3 regions of the Bradyrhizobium sp. USDA 4452 genome follow, and region 1 is predicted to be linked to each of the others. Evidence: predicted binding sites of a transcription regulator. Region 1 holds the regulator's gene; each other region holds the start of a gene.

Region 1 (4,305 bases):
CTCAATGCCATCGTCGGCTCCGTGATCATGACGGTGATCGGCGTCGGCATCGGCGCGCCGCTCGGCCTGTTCGCCGGCACCTACCTTGCCGAGTACGGCAAGCACGACAAGCTCACCTCGGTGATCCGCTTCATCAACGACATCCTGCTCAGTGCGCCGTCGATCATCATCGGCCTGTTCATCTATGGCGCGGTGGTGGTGCCGATGCGCGGCTTCTCGGCGATCGCGGGTGCGCTTGCGCTCGCAGTGATCGTGATCCCGGTCGTGGTGCGCACCACCGAGGACATGCTGCTGCTGGTGCCCAACCCGCTGCGCGAGGCGGCCTCCGCGCTCGGCCTGCCGCGTTCGCTGGTGATCAAGCGGATCGCTTATCGTGCTGCGCGCAGCGGGTTGATCACCGGCGTGCTGCTGGCGACCGCCCGCGTCGCGGGCGAGACCGCGCCGCTGCTGTTCACCGCGCTGTCGAACCAGTTCTTCAGCTGGGACTTGACCAAGACGATGGCCAACCTGCCGGTGACCATCAACAACTTCGTGCAGAGCCCCTACGCCTACTGGAAAGAGCTGGCGTGGAGCGGTGCGCTGCTCATCACCTTCACCGTGCTCGCGCTGAATATCGGCGCGCGTATCCTTGGTGCCGAAAGGGCCGCAAAATGACCGAGCTTTCCGTCTCCACGACCGCCGCGAGCCACGTTCCGCAGGTGCCGCTGCCGGAAGCGCCGCCGAAAGTCACGGTGCGCAACCTCAACTTCTATTACGGCGAGCACCACGCGCTGAAGAACATCAACCTGACGCTCGGCACCAACCGCGTCACGGCGTTCATCGGCCCGTCGGGCTGCGGCAAGTCGACCCTGCTGCGCATCTTCAACCGGATGTATGATCTCTATCCGGGCCAGCGCGCTGTCGGCCAGCTGATGCTGGACCAGACCAACATTCTTGATCCCAAGCTCGACCTCAATCTGCTGCGCGCGCGCGTCGGCATGGTGTTCCAGAAGCCGACGCCGTTCCCGATGACGATCTACGAGAACATCGCCTTCGGCATCCGCCTCTACGAGAAGATCTCGAAGTCCGAGATGGACGACCGGGTCGAGAAGGCGCTGCGCGGCGGTGCGCTGTGGAACGAGGTCAAGGACAAGCTGAACGCTTCCGGCCTGTCGCTTTCTGGCGGCCAGCAGCAGCGGCTGTGCATCGCGCGCACCGTGGCGGTGCGTCCCGAGGTGATCCTGTTCGACGAGCCGTGCTCTGCGCTCGATCCGATCTCGACCGCCAAGGTCGAGGAACTGATCCAGGAGCTCTCCGAGGACTACACGATCGCGATCGTCACCCACAACATGCAGCAGGCGGCGCGCGTCTCCGACAAGACCGCCTTCATGTATCTCGGCGAGCTGATCGAGTTCGACGACACCAACAAGATCTTCACCTCGCCGAGCGATCGACGCACCCAGGACTACATCACCGGCCGGTTCGGCTGAGGAGAATGACGATGGCTTCTGAACATACCGCCAAGGCATTCGACAGCGACCTGCAGGAATTGACCCGCCTGGTCGCCGAGATGGGCGGGCTCGTCGAGCGGATGATTACCGAGTCGGTCGACGCGCTGATCCGTCGCGACGTCGCGCTCGGCAAGCGCGTGGTCGCCGCGGACATCGAGATCGACAATCTGCAGCGTGTCATCGAAGAGCGCGCGGTGCTGACGATCGCCCGCCGCCAGCCGATGGCGATCGACCTGCGCGAGATCGTCAGCGCGATGCGCGTCGCCACCGATCTCGAGCGGATCGGCGACCTCGCCAAGAACATGGGCAAGCGCGTCGCGGCGCTGGAGAGCGATTTCCAGCCGCTGAAGCTGATCCGCGGCCTGGAGCACATGACCGACCTCGTGCTGTCGCAGGTCAAGTCGGTGCTCGACGCCTATGCCGCGCACGATCTGCCGGCGGCGATGAACGTCTGGAAGGGCGACGAGGAGGTCGACGCGATCTGCACCTCGCTGTTCCGCGAGCTCTTGACCTACATGATGGAGGATCCGCGCAACATCTCGTTCTGCATCCATCTGATGTTCTGCGCCAAGAACATCGAGCGGATCGGCGATCACGCCACCAATATCGCCGAGACCGTGTTCTACATGATCGAAGGCCAGCAGATCACCGACAAGCGTCCGAAGGGCGACATGACCAACTTTGCCACCACTGTGCCGGGTACCTAGGACATGATCCGCGGGCGCGGAGCCGGATTGTCTTCACGACAAGCCGTTTTCCGCAGGGGTTATGCTCAGGAAAGTAAGCGTTTCGGTTTGCGTCTGGGCAACGGATCATCACAGAGAGAGAACTTAAACCGATGAGCGCACGCATTCTGGTAGTCGAAGACGAGGAAGCGCTGACGACACTGTTGCGCTACAACCTCGATGCGGAAGGCTACGATGTCGAAACGGTGGGGCGCGGCGACGATGCCGACACCCGCCTGAAGGAGCGCGTTCCCGACCTCGTGGTGCTGGACTGGATGCTTCCGGGCCTGTCCGGCATCGAGCTGTGCCGTCGCCTGCGTGCGCGGCCCGAGACCAAGCAGCTTCCGATCATCATGCTGACCGCGCGCGGCGAGGAGAGTGAGCGCGTGCGCGGGCTTGCCACCGGCGCCGACGACTACATCGTCAAGCCGTTCTCGGTGCCGGAATTGCTGGCACGGGTGAAGGGCCTGCTGCGCCGTGCGAGTCCGGAGCGGCTTGCGACCGTGCTGACCTATGGCGACATCGAGCTCGATCGCGAGAAGCGCCGCGTGGCGCGCTCGGGCCGTCCGATCGATCTCGGGCCGACCGAGTATCGGCTGCTCGAATTCTTCCTCGAGCATCCCGGCCGCGTGTTCAGCCGCGAGCAGCTGCTCGACAGCGTCTGGGGCCGCGACATCTATATCGATGAACGTACCGTCGACGTGCATATCGGCCGTCTGCGCAAGCTGCTCAATCCCGGCCGCGAGCAGGATCCGATCCGCACCGTGCGCGGCGCCGGCTACGCGCTCGACGATCGCTTTGCAAAGGCCGAGCCGCAGCCGTAAGGCAGTGCAGCAATCGCAAGCACAATGTCGTTCCGGCTTTGGCCGGGACAACGCCGGTGAAGTAGCCGGGCTACGAGCCACAAAAAAATCCCCGCTTGCGCGGGGATTTGTTTTTGCAGTCCAGGCAGTTTCCCGAGTGCTTACTTGATCTGTGGCTTCGCCGAGGGCCGGCGGCGATCGGCGGCGGGCTGGTAGGCGACGCGCGAGTGATGCGCGCAATAGGGCAGGCCGGCGAGCGCCTTGCCGCCGCAGAAGAAGAATTCCGGGCTCGAGGGATCGCCGACCGGCCAGTGGCAGGTGGCCTCGTTGAGCTCGAGCAGCGACAGCCGCTGGCTCATCGGCACCACATTGTCGAAGGAGATCGGATCCGGCTCCATCTCGACCTCGAAAGCGTGCGCGAGCGCGGTGTTGCCGCGCGAGACCGGGCGCGCCACCCGCATCATGTGCTGGGCGGGGCGGGCCTTGCGCTGCCGCGGCGCGGCCGTGGAAGGGGCCTTGGCGCGGCCGGAGAGGCCGAGCCGATGCACTTTGCCGATCACGGCGTTTCGCGTCACATTGCCAAGTTCCGCCGCGATCTGGCTGGCCGAGAGGCCGGATTCCCAGAGCTTCTTCAGCTGCTCGACGCGATCGTCGGACCAGGTCAATACCGTCATCGCATTCTTCCTTTCGCATGGCGCCGGCCAATCAACGGAGCGGCGCTGCGAGCCAATCTGGACAAATATCCCTGCGGCCAGAATCCCTTAGCCCTCGCCGGGCACGGTGTTGCGCCCGAACGTTTACGCGAGAACGAAGGCTACTTAGAGGGTCCAGTACTGCCGCACGAGATGTCGTACCCGACAGGTCAAACGCTACAATATGGCGTGACTCTGGCGCAAGAGTCCGCGGCCGTGCGTCCACATGTTCCCACACAGTTAAGCATTGCCGTGCGGCTTTTCCACCGCACCGGAATGCTCCGGATTGCGCTGGGTTCGCATCGCAGGAACGCCGGCAGGGGCCGGCTGCTGGCGATTGACACTGACCGGCCGCAGCATAGAATGATGTGCACGTGCCGCCCGCAAAGGCGGCCGTTTTGTTTTCCGAAGCTGGCGGTTGCTGCGCTGGCGTCAAGCCGCGCAGCAATTGACGGTTTCAAACCGGCAGTGAACGCCATGACCAACGCCTCGTCGCATCTGCTCCCCGTCTTCGCCAGGGTCGATCTCGGCTTCGAGCGCGGTGAGGGCGCCTGGCTGATCGCAACCAACGGCGACCGCTATCTCGACTTCACCT
Region 2 (4,305 bases), 4.5 Mb from region 1:
TCGAGATCATCGGCAAGAAGGACGAGTTGACGCCGGCGCAGATCGAGTTGCAGCATCGCTACGCGGATGGTCTCGCCGCCTATCGCGACCGCCGCTGGGACGACGCCGAGCGAGCTTTCACCGCGGCGCTGGCTGCGGCGCCCGCCGACGGCCCGTCGATCGCGATGAAGACGCGCGTCGCAGCGTTCAGACAAAATCCGCCGGCCGCCGACTGGGATGGTGCCTGGCATCTGGAGCAGAAGTAGCGGCAGTTTCAGCACGCATTGGCGCTGGCCTGCCCTTCGCACTGCTCTCGCACGACCTCACAATCTAACACCGATGTTAGTTTCGGCTCCGTTGTTCGACGTCGCGACCCAACAGCGCGCACATGCAAGCATGACATCCGGAAGCGACAACGCCATTGCCGCTTCGGCAAACAATTTTTCAAATCGCGCGGAATGCTCTCCTCGATCGGGAGTTAGTGCTTCAGAGCAATGACTGTCCTTGTCTACTCGGGAGGTGTGCATGTTCAAGTCACCAACGCAGCTCGCAATGCTTGCGGCATGTCTGACAGCGCCTATCGTCCTGCTCCCACCGCACACCGCCATCGCCGCCGGCGGAGGTGGTGGCGGCGGCGGAGGAGCAGGCGGCGGAGACTTCTACGGATCGAGCTACGGCACGCCCACGCCGGCGTATCCTCAAGCGAAGGACAGAAAGACCACACACAGGGTCAAGAAACCGATCAAGCAATCCGGCTTCGACGACCCGGCATTCCGCGACGGCTATCGCGCGGCCTATGCGACGATCTACGAACGCAACGACTACGCTGCCGCGATCGATCAGCTGCACGCGCTCGGCCGCGACGACCATCCGAACGTCGCCAACCTGATCGGCTACTCCTATCGCAAGCTCGGCGACTACAAGCAGTCGCAGGTCTGGTACGAGCGCGCGCTGAAGGCCGATCCGAGCCACGTGCTGACGTGGAACTACTACGGCCTGTGGCAGATCGAACAGGGCAATCGCGACCAGGCGCAGTATCATCTGCAGCGGATAGCCGAGATCTGCGGCACCGACTGCGAGGCGTATCGCACGCTGGCGGCGGCGCTGGAGAAGCCGCCGGGTACGAACCTCGTCTATTGAACGCGCCGGCGTGAAGCGGGCATGAGCGAATGCGCGATCACCGGATCTGAAAGAGACGATGCTGCGCTGCGGCCTGGTGCCGGTCGCCGCCTGACCGCTCGGCGCGAGAGGCTTGCAGCGCCGGCGGCCCAGCTCAAAACCGCGTCGTGCCGAGCGGCAGGCCGAGCTTCGCGCGCCCGGTCAGCGTATAGCTGTTCGGCGTCATCGCGACATGCTTGATCGCCGCCTGGACGTCGCGGATCGAACGCTCGAGCGTGCCGGTCTCGAAGATCGCGGCCGTCCCGGCGGACGCTGCGATCATTTCGACGATTCGGGCGGCGGTTTCGCCGGCGTTGGCGCAGGCGATCCGGTGCAGCAGCCGTGCTTCCACCAGCCGCTCGCCTCCGATGTCGCTCGCCGCCATCAGCTCCGTCATGCCCTCGACCAGCAGCGCCCGCGCCGACCGCAACGCCGTTTCGGCACGGCCGACCGTCGCCTGCACCAACTCGCCGTCGCGCAGCTGGCCGACGCCTCCGAGACGGGGCTTCTTGCCCGCGAGCGCGATGAAGGCGTCGAGCGCGCCGCGCGCGATCCCGAGCGGCACCACCGAGACCGTCCAGGAGAACGCCGATACACCCGGCAGGCGGTATGGGATGCCCGGCTGGGTCGGCTTGAAGTCGACCAGCGGGTGGGTGTGGCTGTCAGGCACGAAGCAATCCTGCATCTCGAAGTCACAGCTTCCGGTGGCCCGGAGCCCTGACGCGAACCAGGTGTCGTGGAGATGGACGTCGGCGCGATCGACGTAGCAGCAGATTGGCGGGCCATCCTTGCCGTCGGGGCCTTTGACGCTCGCCAGCCCCATGAACTTGGTCGCGTGAGGTGCACCGCTGCCGAACGGCCAGCGACCGCTGACGCGGTAACCACCCTCGACCTCGACCGCCGTTCCGATCGCCCCGGTGGCGGCGGCGATGAACGCCAGCGGATCGGCGAACCAGCCCCGCGCCACCCCCTTCGGCAGGTAGCCGCCGGCCCTGCTCATGCCGCCGCCATTGCCGACCAGCCAGCCCACCGAGCCGTCGAGCGCCGAGGCTGCCTCGACGATCGTCATGAAGTCGAGCGGCGAGAATTCCGGCCCGCCCAGCGCCTTCGGCAGATACAGCCGAAACATTCCGGCCTCGGCCATGGCTCGGACCACGGCGTCGGGAAGCCGGCGCTCGCGGTCGAAATCCGCCCGGTGCTCGGCAATCAGCGGGGCAATCCGCGCGAGCGCGGCCAAATGATCGGCAACAATGGGGGTGGCAGGCTGGGGCATGACGCCTTTCCTTTCCGAAAGCTGGCGATATCGGGAGTTCAGCGCGAAGACGCGGATTTTGCCATGGCACTTGGCGTCGCAGCGGGATTGTCATCTCTTTGTCATGAATTGTGCAGACAGGTTCAGCGGACCAGTTTCGGGGACACGCATGGACTATTTCAAACGCTTCAACTTCTTGTTCGCCGCGCCGGTTTTCGAGGCCGACGACCTCGAAGGCATCCGGTTCAACCAGATCATCACGGAGATCGAGCGCTCCGGCTTCGAAGTGGTCCGCGCCCGCAAGCTGGAAGATGCCGAGATCGCGGTGCAGACCGATGCGGCGATCGGCTGCATGGTGGTCGACTGGGGCAAGAAGGGTCTTGAGGGCAAGACCGCGGCGTTGATCAACCTGATGCGCCGGCGCGGCCTCGATTTCCCGATCATCCTGTTGATCCGCCGCAAGCGCTTCGAGGACCTGCCGGTCGAGGTGCTGGATTTCATCGACGGCTACGTGTTCCTGTCCGAGGAAACCCCGCCCTTCATCGCCAAGAACCTGATCTCCAGGCTCAAGCAATATGCCGAGAACCTGAAGACGCCGTTCTTCGGCGCGCTGGTCGACTATGCCGAGGAAGGCAACCAGCTCTGGACCTGCCCCGGCCACAATGGCGGCGTGTTCTATAGCCGCAGCCCGATCGGGCGGGTGTTCGTCGAGCATCTCGGCGAGGCCGTGTTCCGCGACGACCTCGACAATTCCGTGCTCGACCTCGGCGACCTCCTCACCCATGAAGGACCGGCGCTGAAGGCGCAGAAGGAAGCGGCGCGGATTTTCGGCGCCGAGAAGACCTATTTCGTGCTCAACGGCACCTCGACCTCCAACAAGGTCGCGCTCGGCTCGCTGGTCACCGACGGCGACCTCGTGCTGTTCGACCGCAACAACCACAAGGCCGCCCATCACGGCGCGCTGCTGATCGGCGGCGGCATCCCGGTCTATGTGCCGACGGTGCGCAACGCCTGGGGCCTGATCGGCCCGATGCGCTGGGACCTGCTCGACGAGGGGAGCTTGCGCGACCAGATCCGCAAGCACCCGCTGCTCAAGGACGAGAACGCCTGGAAGAAGGAGCGTCCGTTCCGCGTCGCCGTGGTCGAGCAGTGCACCTATGACGGCACCATCCACTCCGCCGAGATGATCCTGAAGCGGATCGGCCATCTCTGCGACTACATCCTGTTCGACGAGGCCTGGGCCGGCTTCATGAAGTTCCACCCGATCTATTCCGGCCGCTTCGCGATGGGACTTTCGAATCTCGGCCCCGAGGCGCCCGGCATCATCGCCACCCAATCGACCCACAAGCAGCTCGCGAGCTTCTCGCAGGCTTCGCAGATCCATATCCGCGACCGCCACATCAAGGGCCAGAAGCGCCGGGTCGAGCACCGCCGCTTCAACGAAAGCTTCATGCAGCACGCCTCGACCTCGCCGTTCTATCCAATCTTCGCCTCGCTCGACGTCGGCGCGCAGATGATGAAGGGCCGCTCCGGCGAAGTGCTGTGGGACGACACGATCCGGCTCGGCATCGAGCTACGCAAGAAGATCCGCGCCGTGAAGCGCGAGTTCGAGGAGAAGGAGACGCGCGCGGAGCGGCGCTGGTTCTTCGAGCCGTTCGTGCCGGACCGCGTAATGATCCCCGACGTCGCCCGCGAGAACGGCGTGCACAATGTCGCTTGGGAGACCATATCGACCGATCAGCTCGCGACCAATCCGTCCTATTGGCAGCTCAGTCCCGGCCAGACCTGGCACGGCTTCCCCGAGCTGACGGAAGGCTTTGCCATGACCGACCCGAACAAGCTCACCTTGCTGACGCCGGGCTTCGATCACGCCACCGGCGCCTATGCCGACCACGGCATCCCCGCGCCGGTCGTGG
Region 3 (4,305 bases), 4.7 Mb from region 1:
CCGACGACATCGGCCAGCGTGCGCGGGCGCAGCCGGTCGGGCAGCGGGTGTGGCGCGTCCTGCTCCATCCCCGCCGCTGCGAACAGGTTGCTGGCCTCGCGCGGTCGCTTGGGACTCATCCGCCGAGTGTCACGTTGATCTGCTGGCCGCCGCGCACCAGCGTGATGCGCCAGACCCGCAACCCCGCCTTCGATATCTTGTCGAGGTCGCTCGTGCGCACGATCTTCTCATTGTTGACGGCGAGAATGATGTCACCCTTCTGGAAGCCGACATTGGCGGCGGTGCCATCATCGGCGAGATCGGTGACGACGACGCCCTCCGCGCCGGCGTCGAGATGCAGCTCATCGGCCAGCGCCGGCGAGATGTTGGCGACCTTGGCACCCTGGAACGGCGAACGCGCGGTCAGCACGATCTCGTCGCGGTTGGTGTCGGGCGCGGTCTCCAGCGGCACCGTGAGCTTCACCGGCTTGCCGGCGCGCTGCACCTCGATCTCGGCGTTGCCGCCGAGCGGTCGGGTCGCGAAGCGGTAGTCGAACGCGTTGGGATCGTCGATCGGCGTGCCATCGATCCCGACGATCAGGTCGGACAATTTGAGCCCGGCCTTCGCCGCCGGGCTGTTCGGCGCGACATTAGCGACCAGCGCGCCGGTCGGCAGTTTCAGCCCCAGCGTCTCGGCGATCTCCGGCGTCACCGCTTGCAGCCGCGCGCCGAGCCATGGCCGCTTCACAGCCTTGCCGCCGCTCTTGGCGGAGGCCACCACCACGCGCACCATGTTGGCGGGGATCGCGAAGCCGATGCCTTGCGAGCCGCCGGAGCGCGAGAAGATCGCGGTGTTGATCCCGGCGAGCCGTCCGGTCATGTCGACCAGCGCGCCGCCCGAATTGCCCGGATTGATCGCCGCGTCGGTCTGAATGAAGAATTGATAATCCGTGATCCCGACTTGGGTGCGCGCCAGCGCCGAGATGATGCCGTGCGTCACGGTCTGACCGACGCCGAACGGATTGCCGATCGCGAGCACGACGTCACCGACCTGCAGCTGATCCGAATTGGCGAAGTCGAGGGTCGCGAACTTCTCCCTGTTGGTCCCCTTCAGCCGCAGCACCGCGAGGTCGGTGCGACTGTCCTTCAGCACGATCTCGGCCTCGTATTCGCGCTTGTCGGCGAGCGAGACCTTGACCTGGTCGGCGCCCTCGATCACGTGATTGTTTGTGACCACGAGGCCGGACGCATCGACCATCACGCCGGAGCCGAGCGAGCGCTGCATCTGCTCGGGCTGCTGCCCCGGGACGCCGAAGAAGCGGCGGAAGATCGGATCGTCCAGGAACGGATTGCGGTTCTGCACCACCTTGGCGGCGTAGACATTGACCACCGCCGGCTGCACCCGCTGCACGATCGGCGCATAGGACAGCTGCAACTCGGCCTGCGAGGACGGCACGCGGCGGTCCTGGGCCGCGGCCGGGGACAGATTCCCTATGAAAGCCAATGTGCACAGAGCGGATATGGCAGCGCAGCGGACGGGTCGGAGCATTCTCACCTCTCGTGGAAACGCCGGAATATAGGCGTGTTCGCCGGGCAATTGAAGGGCGCCGGGGCGGATAACTGGCCCCCGCCGGACCGGTGCAAAACCGGCCGCAGCCGCGTTGAACCGCGTCGCCGAGCTCCTATGATGACTGTCATCTCACTGCGCCGCTCCGCCTGTTGCCTGCGGACAACAAGCGGAACTGCGATGCCTCGAAGCGCTGTCGTGCGTCAGTCACGATCAACTCCTAGGACGTTTCAGTGAGTGAGTGGGGAATTCAAACACAACAGGGGTGCACAATGGGTGCGACAAGAGTTGGTGCAATCGCCGTCGGGCTTGCGGGGGCACTCGCCGCCTCGCCGGCCTATTCGCAATCGGCCGGCGGCGGCAGCGACGCGGAGATCGCGCTGCTGAAGCAGCAGCTGAAGATGCTCGAGCAAAAGCTCGACAAGCTGCAGAAGCAGACCAACGCCAATACCGCGACCGCGGCCAGCGCAAATGCGAACGCGAAGGCGGCGGACGCCAAGGCCGCCCGCGTCGCAAGCGCCAACGCAGCCATTCCGGTCAAGGGACCGATCGCGCCGTCCGGCGTCGTGGTGACGATGCCGAACAACCGGCCGACGATCTGCACCGCGGACGAACAGAACTGCGTCGCGATCACGAGCCGCGTGCACTGGGATGTCGGCGGCTACGACTATCGTCCGAACACCGCAGCCACCTCGCCGCAGAAACTCGACAGCGGCGAGAACCTCCGCCGCGCGCGCATCGGCATCGTCGGCAAATTCTTCGGCGACTGGAATTACGCGCTGATCTATGACTTCGGCGGCTCGTCCGACGGCTTCGGCGGTACGGCACCGGGATCGCTTCCGGGCGGCGGCACCTCGGGCGTCGAGAACGCGTATCTGAGCTACACCGGCTTGAAGCCGTTCGGCGGCAAGATGGCGATCGAAGGCGGCATCATGGACCTGCTCTGGACCATGGACGAATCGACCAGCTCCAACGACATCCTGTTCATGGAGCGCGCCTCGGCCGGCATCATCGCGCAGAACGTCGCGGCCGGCGACTTCCGTTCCGCGATCGGCACCCGCTGGTGGAACGACCAGCTCTGGCTCGGCGGCTATGCTACAGGACCGACCACCGGCCAGATTCATTCGGCCTCCAGCGTCACCCCGGCCGGATCATCCGAGCAGTACGGCGCGGTGGTCCGCGTCGCCGGCAATCCGATCAGCGGCAAGGACTATTCGGTGCATATCGGCGCCGATGCCGAATGGCTGGTGCAGCCGCCGCGCAACCAGCTGACGCAGGCGCAGACGCTCACGCTGAGCGACCGGCCCGAGCTGCGCATCGATCCGACGACGCTGATCTCGACCGGTGCGATCGCCAACGTCTCCGGCGCCCAGGTCTACGGCGTCGAGGCGGCGGCGACCTACGGTCCGTTCATCGCGCAGGGCGAATACTACTGGTTCAATGTCGACCGCACCGCGAATACCGGGCTGCCGCCGTTCGGCGCGTCGAGCCTGAAATTCGACGGCGGATACGCGCAGGTCGGCTACGTGCTGACCGGCGAGAACCACGCCTACAATCCGGCCACGGCCTCCTATGGCGGTATCAAGCCGCACGATCCGTTCTCGCTCGCCGGCGGCGGCTGGGGCGCGTGGGAGATTGCGGGCCGCGTCAGCCAGATGAACCTCAACGACCAGGTCGGCCAGGCCGTCGGCGTCGCCGGCGGACGGCAGACCGTCTACACCGCGGCGCTGAACTGGTACGTCAACAACAACGTCCGCTTCATGCTGAACTACCTGCACGGCGACGTCGCTAAGCAGGCCTCGGCAACCTCGCCCGTGGATGCCGGTTCGAAGTTCGACGCCGTCGCGCTGCGCACGCAGGTCGCGTTCTGAGGCGATGTACCTCTCCCCAACGGGGAGAGGTCGAATTGCTAAGCAATTCGGGTGAGGGGTGCCGCTTGCTCGGTAGAGCGTAATCCCTCACCCGGATCGCATCTTGCGATGCGATCCGACCTCTCCCTCCGGGAGAGGTGAAGCGCGAACGCCCATCAGGCCGCGCGCTTCTTCTTCGCCACGACGTCCGGCGCCGGCGCGCAGGATAGCCGCTCCTGATGGCCCTCGCCCCAGGCTTTCAGAATATCGATCACCGGACGCAGGCTCTCGCCGAGTTCGGACAGCGTGTATTCGACCCGCGGCGGCACCTCGGCATAGACCTTGCGGATCACGAGGCCGTCGTCCTCCAGCGCCCGCAGTTGCTTGGTCAGCATGCGCTGAGTGATGCCGGGCATCCGCCGCCTGAGCTCGCCGAAGCGCTGGGTGCCGGCTTGCAGGTGATACAGGATCACGCCCTTCCATTTGCCGTCGATCAGGTCGAGTGCCGCCTCGACCGCGCAGCCCGGCCGGCGCGCGAAATTCTTCCGTTTCATCCGGTATTTTCCCAATAGTATACAAACAGGGACTAGTTCCCTGTTTTTACAGTACTTGCCAAATGGACGCCAGCGCGACAGGTAAGACCGCAGGCAACCGCCCACCACGGAGACCAGGCATGAAGGCCGTCGGATACCAAAAATCGCTGCCGATCGAGGCGGCGGATTCGCTCGTCGATTTCGAGATCGCCAAGCCCGAACCGAAGGGACGCGACGTCAGAGTCGCGGTGAAGGCCATCTCGGCCAACCCGGTGGACTACAAGGTGCGCAAGCGCGCGGCGCCGACCGACGGCGGCTACAAGATCCTCGGCTTCGACGCGGCCGGCGTGGTCGACGCGGTCGGGCCCGACGTCTC

What was found. Region 1 encodes PhoB, which activates phosphate uptake and scavenging genes when phosphate is short. Its sites were predicted from a motif close to TGTCATNNANCTGTCAT; they were not measured.
Region 2: the regulator PhoB is predicted to act here: its motif matches at 2,499-2,515, upstream of ACVISU_RS37365 (Orn/Lys/Arg family decarboxylase).
Region 3: the regulator PhoB is predicted to act here: its motif matches at 1,741-1,757, upstream of ACVISU_RS38520 (OprO/OprP family phosphate-selective porin).

Annotation. Positions count from the first base shown of each region.
Region 1 covers NZ_JBSSGK010000001.1:3,421,915-3,426,219, reverse strand. The annotation lists gene pstA (phosphate ABC transporter permease PstA) at 1-654, shown strand, start outside; gene pstB (phosphate ABC transporter ATP-binding protein PstB) at 651-1,469, shown strand; gene phoU (phosphate signaling complex protein PhoU) at 1,481-2,197, shown strand; gene phoB (phosphate regulon transcriptional regulator PhoB) at 2,329-3,039, shown strand; gene ACVISU_RS16480 (GcrA family cell cycle regulator) at 3,180-3,692, opposite strand; gene ACVISU_RS16475 (acetylornithine transaminase) at 4,188-4,305, shown strand, end outside.
Region 2 covers NZ_JBSSGK010000001.1:7,918,117-7,922,421, reverse strand. The annotation lists gene ACVISU_RS37380 (adenylate/guanylate cyclase domain-containing protein) at 1-245, shown strand, start outside; gene ACVISU_RS37375 (tetratricopeptide repeat protein) at 505-1,119, shown strand; gene ACVISU_RS37370 (acyl-CoA dehydrogenase family protein) at 1,253-2,410, opposite strand; gene ACVISU_RS37365 (Orn/Lys/Arg family decarboxylase) at 2,559-4,305, shown strand, end outside.
Region 3 covers NZ_JBSSGK010000001.1:8,160,870-8,165,174, reverse strand. The annotation lists gene ACVISU_RS38530 (replication-associated recombination protein A) at 1-119, opposite strand, end outside; gene ACVISU_RS38525 (DegQ family serine endoprotease) at 116-1,528, opposite strand; gene ACVISU_RS38520 (OprO/OprP family phosphate-selective porin) at 1,819-3,417, shown strand; gene ACVISU_RS38515 (winged helix-turn-helix transcriptional regulator) at 3,573-3,950, opposite strand; gene ACVISU_RS38510 (zinc-binding alcohol dehydrogenase family protein) at 4,070-4,305, shown strand, end outside.